2 regions of the Streptomyces sp. NPDC050658 genome follow, and region 1 is predicted to be linked to the other one. Evidence: riboswitches for the same ligand, from Rfam matches in the RefSeq annotation. Region 1 holds a riboswitch; the other holds the start of a gene.
What was found. Region 1 has a riboswitch for cobalamin ahead of ACIBKX_RS00375 (cobalamin biosynthesis protein). Riboswitches for the same ligand answer to the same signal wherever they lie in the genome.

Region 1 (4,204 bases):
TCGACGGGCTCACCGAGCGCCTCGCCGACGGGCCGCGCCAGGGTCTTCTCGCGGGCGAACCGCACCCGCACGGGCAGCAGTCCGAGCCCGTCCACGGCCCCGGCCCGCGACTCCACGTCGTCCTCGATGCGCTCGCCGAGCACCTGGAAGCCGCCGCAGATCCCGAGCACCGGCCGCCCCTCGGCCGCGCGCCGCGCGACGGCGTCCGCGAGCCCGCGCTCCCGCAGCCACTCCAGGGCGCGCACGGTCCCGCGCGTGCCCGGTACGACGACGAGGTCCGCGTCGACGAGTTCCTCGGCCCGGTCCACGAACCGCACGACGACACCCGGCTCGGCGGCGAGCGCGTCCACGTCCGTGAAGTTGGACATCAGCGGTACGGCACAGACGGCGACCCGCAGCACGTCCTCGCCGACCGGCGGCGCGACGACGGACTCCCGCACGGCGCCCCGCAGGGACACCCGGAGCCCGTCCTCCTCGTCGATGCCGAGCCCGTGCTGGAAGGGCAGCACACCGAACGTGCGCCGCCCGGTGAGCCCGTGCAGCATGTCGAGCCCCGGTTCGAGCAGCGAGACGTCGCCCCGGAACTTGTTGACGAGATACCCGGCGACCAGCTCCTGGTCCTCGGGGCTCAGCAGGGCGGTCGTACCGAAGAAGGACGCGAAGACGCCGCCCCGGTCGATGTCCCCGACGACGAGCACGGGAAAGCGGGCGGCCCGCGCGATCCCCATGTTCACGATGTCGGTACGCCGCAGATTGATCTCGGCGGGACTGCCCGCGCCTTCGCAGATCACGGCGTCATAGCTGCCCCGAAGTTCCTCCAGGCATCCCACGACGGTGTCGAGCAGCGCCGCCCGGCGCCCCCCGTGCAGCCTTTCCCCGGGGGACGACCCCCCAGACCCCCCGAAGAACCCGCGCGCGGTCATCTCGCCCACGGGCTTCCCCATGAGCACGACCTGACTGCTGCGGTCGCTGCCCGGCTTGAGCAGCACGGGATTCATCAGCGCGCTCGGCTCGACGCGGGCGGCCTGCGCCTGCATGGCCTGCGCCCGCCCGATCTCGGCGCCCTCGCGGGTGACGAAGGAGTTGAGCGACATGTTCTGCGCCTTGAAGGGCGCGACGGACACGCCTTTACGCGCCAGCCACCGACAGATCCCGGCGGTGACAACACTCTTCCCGGCATCGGAGGTGGTCCCGGCAACAAGCAGCCCACCACTCATGAGGTTCTCCTAGATCTAAGCTGCTTCGGCTGTGGGCAGGCGTTCCGCAGGGCGAGTGGGGCCTCCCCTGGTCGAGCGGAGCCGAGAGCTTGGGGAAGGGTGGGCACAGCCCCAGTCGCCGGGTTCCGGCTCAGCCGTGCGGCAATGGCAACTCCAAGCGCCAGCACCCCAACCCGCCGGGACAGCTTTACCGCACGCTCGATGTCGGCCACGGCCACAGGGCGCCCACCCCCGTTCAGAACAGGGCGGTGCTCCACTCGACCCCCGTACGAGAGAGTTCCGCCGAGCCGTACGCCCAACGCCCCCGCGAAGGCCGCTTCCACGGGCCCCGCGTTGGGACTCGGATGCCGACCGGCGTCATCCCGCCAAGCCCGCAGCGCGCCCCGCGGCGAATCCCCGGCGGCTGCCGCGAGGGCGGCGGTGAGCCGGGCCCCGGGCCACCCCAGAACATCGTCGAGCCGAGCGGAAGCCCACCCGTACCGCCGGTACTTCGCGGACTTGTGCCCCACCATCGCGTCCAGCGTGTTCACGGCCCGGAACCCGACAAGCCCCGGAACCCCCGCCAACGCCCCCCACACCAGCGCCCCGACCACGGCGTCAGAGGTGTTCTCGGCGACGGACTCGACCACGGCCCGCGCGATCCCGTCGGCGTCGAGCGCCTGCGGATCCCGCCCGCACAGATGCGGCAGCCGCTCCCGGGCCAGCTCGACGTCCCCCGCGGCGAGCGCCCCGCCGATCGCCCGCGCCTCACGGCCGAGGGAGGTGCCGCCGACCACGGTCCAGGTCGCGGCGGCGGTCAGCGCGACGGATCCGGCACGGGAACGGCGTACAAGACAAGAGGCGAGCGCGGCGGCGCCCGCGGCACCCCCGGCACACACGGCGGTGTGCAGCGCGCCCCACCCGCGGTGGTCACGCCACAGCACCCGCTCGACGGCACCCGCGGCACGGCCGAACGCGGCGACCGGATGCCCGCGGCGAGGATCGCCGAGGAGAAGGTCTCCGAGAAGTCCGGCGGCGGCGCCGTACGCGAAGTCGCGATCGGCACTCATGGCGTCAGCCGGTCGTGCTGCCGGGGAAGGACCCCGACGTCAGAGACGGAACCGGCAACGGGCGGCCGCGCATGGCGATATGTCCTCACTCAGGGTGTCCGCGCCCTGGTTCGACGTGACGCGGCGGCGAGAGTTCCTGGCTCCCGGGGAGTCCGCTCCCCGGTGACAGTGGCGGGACCGCACCGGATTCACACCGGTTTCCTCTGCTGCCGCCGTAATGGCTCCGGCAGTCCACCACGCCGCGCAACGCCCGTCAACTTGCCGTTGACCTGGGACGGGAGAGTGTGCGGAGACCCACATGGGGCCGGAATCTCCCTAGGCCCGGAAATTGAACTTTCCTAGACTGGAACACGACATCCGGAGAGCGCTCCGAGCGTGCTTGGGTCCGGGTCGTGACGTTCTGTGGTGATTGTCGGCGGTCCGCTGGGCCGGCCGAGGCCACGGCACTATGGTGCGGCGACGTGCTCTCCGGTAGGGGGAGGTCGGCGTGTGCAACGAGAACGGGGCCGGACGGTCGTGGCGCAGGAGCAGCCACAGCGGGCACGACGGAGACTGCGTCGAAGTCGCCTTCGTACGAGAGGCGGTGATTGTCCGTGATTCGCAGAACCCGTCGGGACCACGCGTCGTCTTCTCTGCTGAGCGCTGGCGAGCGTTCCTGAACGCAGTGATCGGCACAGGGGGACAGTGAGGGGGGAAGGATGACTGAGCATCATCTCGCCGAAGTACGCCACCTGGTGAGCGGGGGACACGGGGGGAAGCGGAAGGCTTCGGCGGTCGTCCTGGCCGTGGTGGTCTGCGCGCTGCTCGGTGCGACGGCGGCCCTGGTGGGCGCGCTGGTCGCGCTGCTCGTCGAGGGCACGGCCGCGCGCCTGGCCACCTGGGGTGTCGCGGCCTCCGTGACCGCGGTGTCAGCGGGGCTCTGGTGGGGTTCCGCCGAGCTCAGGAACGATCGTCGGCAGGCGGATCGGGTCGCTGCGCGGGCACCACGGCCCGGCGGTCGTCGCTGAGCGTCGGCGGGTTCGTCCCGGTCTCGGTGATCAGCCTGGCCAGCTGACGGCTCAGCGCCACCACGGGGGTCATGACCCCGCCGATCACCGAGAAGACCAGCCAGAACGCCGTCAGGTCGAGGGCGCTGAGCAGGGCGAGCATTCCGGCGAGCGCGAGCAGCAGGACGAGTATGCAGCCGGTGCAGTTGCGGATCTTGGTGCGGAAGAGCCGGGCCTGGTCGTCGGTGCGGTTGTGGTCCAGCATGTCCATCACCACGGCACCCAGCGGGTCGCCCATCCCTTCGAGCACGAGCCGGTTGTAGGAGGGGTCCTCGGCCGGTGCCCGCCGGGGAGCGGTGGCCCCGGCGGAGGGGTCCGTGGCAGGCGCACCCGCACCGTGCGCCCCGTCGTCCCCGCTGTTCCGCCACGGCGTCTGCCGGATGGCCGCGAAGACCCCCCGCCACCACTCTCGCAACGCGGCTGGCATATGCGGCCTCCTCGCTCCCGCCGGGCTCCTCGGGCCCGGCAGATCAGCTGCTGTCGATGCCGTCCCTGATCTCGTTGATCAGGTCGATCGCCTTGTCCCCGCCGTACGCGATCTCGCGGAGGGACTCGAAGCACTCCTGGTGACGCACGATCAGCTCGTGGTCGTCGCGGATCGACTGGTTCCCCTGGGCCTCCAGGTACAGCAGATCCTCGTCGTCCAGGAAGCCGAGCAGGATGAAGCTGCTCAGGGTGGAGTAGTGGGCGCCCGCCGTGAACGGCAGCACCTGGAGGGAGACCTTCGGACGGTCCGCCAGGGAGACCAGGTGCTGCAACTGGGCACGCTGCACACGCGGCCCGCCGACCTGCCGGTGCAGGGCCGCCTCGTCGACGACGAAGAACGTGTACGGCGGCTCCGCGCCCTCCAGGGCGCGATCCTGGCGGGCCGTCCGCAGATCTACGATCCGCC
Region 2 (4,204 bases), on a different contig from region 1:
ACAGGGGGCGCGGTGGTGGTGTGCGGAAGCACACACCACCACCGCGTACGCCCCTGGTCAGAGGGTGGAACGGAGCTTTCGGGCGGCGGTGACGAGATTCTCCAGGGAGGCCCGGACCTCGGGCCAGCCGCGGGTCTTCAGGCCGCAGTCCGGATTCACCCAGAGCCGCTCGGCGGGAATCGCCTCAAGTCCCTTGCGGAGCAAGGCAGTCGCCTCGTCGGCGTCGGGCACGCGCGGCGAGTGGATGTCGTAGACGCCGGGCCCGACCTCCCGGGGATAGCCGGCCGCGGCGAGCTCGTCGGCGACCCGCATGTGCGAGCGGGCCGCCTCCAGGCTGATGACGTCGGCGTCGAGGTCGTCGATGGCGGCGAGGATGTCGCCGAACTCGGCGTAGCACATGTGGGTGTGGATCTGGGTGTCGGGACGGACGCCACAGGTGCTGAGCCGGAAGGACTCGGTGGCCCAGCCGAGGTACGCGGCGTGGTCGGCGGCGCGCAGCGGCAGGGTCTCGCGCAGCGCGGGCTCGTCCACCTGGATCACCGGACTCCCGGCCGCCTCAAGGTCGTTGACCTCGTCGCGCAGGGCGAGGGCGACCTGGCGTGCGGTGTCGGCGAGCGGCTGGTCGTCGCGGACGAAGGACCAGGCGAGCATGGTGACCGGGCCGGTGAGCATGCCCTTGACCGGCTTCTGGGTGAGCGACTGGGCGTACGCGGTCCAGCGGGCGGTCATCGGCTCGGGGCGGGAGATGTCACCGGCCAGGATCGGCGGGCGGACGTAGCGGGTGCCGTAGGACTGGACCCAGCCGTGCTGGGTGGCGAGATAGCCGGTGAGCTGTTCGGCGAAGTACTGGACCATGTCGTTGCGTTCGGGTTCGCCGTGCACCAGGACGTCGATGCCGGTCTTCTCCTGGAAGGCGACGACCTCGCGGATCTCGGCCTCGATGCGCTCCTCGTAGGCGGCCGTGCCGATGCGTCCGGCGCGCAGGTCGGCGCGGGCGGTGCGCAGTTCGCCGGTCTGCGGGAAGGAGCCGATGGAGGTGGTGGGCAGGAGCGGCAGGCGGAGCCGTTCGCGCTGGGCGGCGGTGCGCTGGGCGTACGGCTGGGAGCGGCGGGTGTCCGCTGCGGTGACGGCGGCGGCGCGGGCGCGCACCGCCGGGTCGTGGGTGAGCGAGGAGCCGGCGCGGGACGCCAGGTCGGCGCGGTTGGCGGCGAGTTGGGCGGCGATGGCGTCGGTGCCCTCGGTCAGTCCGCGGGCGAGGGTGGCGATCTCGGTGCTCTTCTGCCGGGCGAAGGCGAGCCAGCGGGCGAGCTGCGGGTCGAGGCCCTTCTCGGCCGCGGCGTCCAGCGGGACGTGCAGCAGGGAGCAGGAGGCGGCCACGTCGACCCGGTCGGCCAGTCCGAGCAGGGTGCCCAGGGTCGCCAGGGACTGCTCCAGGTCGTTGATCCAGACGTTGCGGCCGTCGACGACTCCGGCGACCAGTCGCTTGCCGGGCAGGCCGCCGACGGCGGCGAGGTCGTCGAGGTTGGCGGCGGCGGGTCCGGTGAAGTCGATCGCGAGTCCGTCGACGGGTGCCTTGGCGAGGACGGGCAGGGCCTCGCCGAGCCGGTCGAAGTAGGAGGCGGCGAGGAGCCGGGGCCGGTCGGTGAGGGCGCCGAGTTCGCGGTAGGCGCGGGCGGTGGCGTTCAGTTCGGCGGGGGTGCGGTCCTGGACCAGGGCGGGTTCGTCCAGCTGGACCCAGTCGGCGCCCGCCGCCCGCAGGTCGGCGAGGACTTCGGCGTACACGGGAAGGAGCCGGTCGAGCAGCGTCAGCGGCTCGAAGTCGGGGGCGACGCCGGGGGCAGGCTTGGCGAGCAGCAGATAGGTGACGGGGCCGACCAGGACGGGGCGCGCCTTCAGTCCGAGGCCGAGCGCCTCGCGCAGTTCGGTGACCTGCTTGCGGGAGTCCGTGGCGAAGACGGTGTCGGGCCCCAACTCGGGGACGAGGTAATGGTAGTTGGTGTCGAACCACTTGGTCATCTCCAGCGGCGCCACGTCCTGTGTGCCGCGCGCCATGGCGAAGTATCCGTCGAGGGCGTCGGCCTCGACCGCGGCGCGGTGGCGGTCCGGGACGGCGCCGACCATGACGCTGGTGTCGAGGACGTGGTCGTAGTACGAGAAGTCGCCGGTCGGCACCTCGTCGACACCGGCGTGGGCGAGCCTGCGCCAGTTGGCGCGGCGCAGTTCGGCGGCGGTCAGGCGCAGGGCCGCGGCGTCGACGCGGCCCTTCCAGTAGCCCTCGACGGCCTTCTTCAGCTCCCGGTCGGCGCCTTGCCGGGGGTAGCCGTAGACGGTGGCGCCGGCGGTGCGGGCCGTGGGTGTGGCGGTCACGGAACTCTCCTTCGCGAGTACTCGTCCTGGGTTCCCGGAACCGGCGATGGCGCGAAGGATGGCGAAGGGGGCGGCCCCCTCCAGGGGTGCCCGCCGCTGCCGCCGACCCGCCCTCGAGGTCACCGAGATTCCGTGCGCTCCGTCGCGCACGGGCAGTGGCAGGTCTTCGGACTCGCGGGCACGCCAGGCCTCTCGGAGGAGGACGAGGCACCTACTGGCCGTCGCTTCCCGGACCCGCTCGGGTCCAGTGCGTATGACGGCGGTCGTTCCCGCTCACCGCTGCGGGGCAGTCCCGGATTCCCACCGGGTTCCCTCTTGCGACGCGCCTGCCTGGCGGGCAGGGCGAACCAGCTGCGTCGGTCAGCCTATACGGCCTATCGTGAGGCCGCGTCGTACATATCGCCCCCAGGAGGCACCCGATGACCGCCCCGGACGTTCCGGCCAAGACCACCCCGCCGGTGGACGTGGCCGCCGCCCACGCCTCCGTCACCCCGCTGCAGCGGCTCACGGAGAAACTCGGCGACCAGGCGTCGGTGAAGGTCGTCTACGGCGAGCCCGTCACCACCGACGGCGTCACCGTCATCCCGGTCGCCGAGGTCGGCTTCGGGGTCGGCGGCGGCATCGGGAGCAAGGGCGCGGCCGCCGAGGGCGCCGCGAGCGGCGAGGACGGCGCGGCCGGGGGCGTCCGGGCCCGGCCGCGCGGCTTCATCGAGATCAGGGACGGCGCCGCCGTGTACCGGCCGATCCGTACGCCCTGGCTGGACGTCGCCGTTCCGCTGGCCGCTCTCGTGGTGGGCGCCGCCGCCCCGCCGCTGGTCCGCCGCTTCCTCGGCAGGCGCCGGGGCTGAGCCCTCGCCTCCTCGTCAGCGGGCGCTCCTGTCGACCCTGCGCAGCTTCGGCTGGTTCGCGGCCGGCGCGTTCTTCACCACGAGGGCGAGTTCCGCGATGTCCGGGGCCTCGTACACCGCGCGGATGAGCACGGTCACCCCGAGCGTCTTGCCGATCCTGCTGGTGAGCCGGGTCGCGAGGAGTGAGTCGCCGCCCAGTTCGAAGAAGTTGTCGTCCAGGCCGACCCGTTCGATGCGGAGCACCTCGGCGATCAGCTCGCACAGCTTCTCCTCCTCCGGGGTGCGCGGCGCGACATAGGCCTTGCCCTGGACCGCCGGTTCGGGCAGCGCCCGCTGGTCGAGCTTGCCGTTCTGGGTGAGCGGCAGCTCTTCGAGCAGGACGTGCGCGGCGGGCAGCATGTACTCGGGCAGCGCCGCGCGCAGCCTGTTCTGTACGTCGGTGAGCAGCGCGGCGCGGCCCGACCAGCGCTCCGGTGCGCCGACGGGCGCGGGGGTCCTGGGCGCGTCCGTCGCGTCCGTCGCGTCGGGGCGGCGGGCGTAGATGTTGTAGAGCGTCGTGTTGCGCAGCAGCCGGTTGTCCTGTTCGCAGACGAGGTCGTAGCCGAGGGCCTCGAGCAGGGTGACGACCTTGTCCAACTGGCCGTCGACGTCGTGGAGTTCGACGACGAGCTGGCGGATCTTCGGCCAGTCGCGGGCGTGGATGCCCTTGAGCACCTCGTACTCGGCGTTCTCCACGTCGATCTTCAGCAGGTCGATCCGGTCGATCGACTCCTCCGCGACGATCTCCGAGAGGGTGCGCAGCCGGCAGACGAACTCCTCGCTGTCGAGGCGGGCGTCGACGACCTCGTCGACGAGTTCGTCGGCGGCGGCCGCCTCCGGACCTCCCTCGGCCAGCGACTCCTGGTTGCGCAGATAGGAGCGGACCAGGTCATGGGCCTGCTCGGCGGTGGTCACGCTGGAGGAGATGACGGTGTTGTGGCGGTAGAAGG

Region 2: it holds a riboswitch for cobalamin, as region 1 does, so the genes downstream of both, metE (5-methyltetrahydropteroyltriglutamate--homocysteine S-methyltransferase) here and ACIBKX_RS00375 (cobalamin biosynthesis protein) in region 1, are expected to answer to the same signal.

The regions. Positions count from the first base shown of each region.
Region 1 is NZ_JBITGM010000001.1:66,712-70,915, reverse strand. It holds gene ACIBKX_RS00380 (cobyric acid synthase) at 1-1,217, opposite strand, end outside; gene ACIBKX_RS00375 (cobalamin biosynthesis protein) at 1,214-2,266, opposite strand; cobalamin riboswitch at 2,374-2,509, opposite strand; gene ACIBKX_RS00370 (DUF397 domain-containing protein) at 2,754-2,954, shown strand; gene ACIBKX_RS00365 (hypothetical protein) at 2,965-3,273, shown strand; gene ACIBKX_RS00360 (hypothetical protein) at 3,206-3,739, opposite strand; gene ACIBKX_RS00355 (helix-turn-helix transcriptional regulator) at 3,783-4,204, opposite strand, start outside.
Region 2 is NZ_JBITGM010000010.1:62,383-66,586, forward strand. It holds gene metE (5-methyltetrahydropteroyltriglutamate--homocysteine S-methyltransferase) at 58-2,367, opposite strand; cobalamin riboswitch at 2,528-2,684, opposite strand; gene ACIBKX_RS30140 (spore germination protein GerW family protein) at 2,787-3,215, shown strand; gene ACIBKX_RS30145 (amino acid adenylation domain-containing protein) at 3,231-4,204, opposite strand, start outside.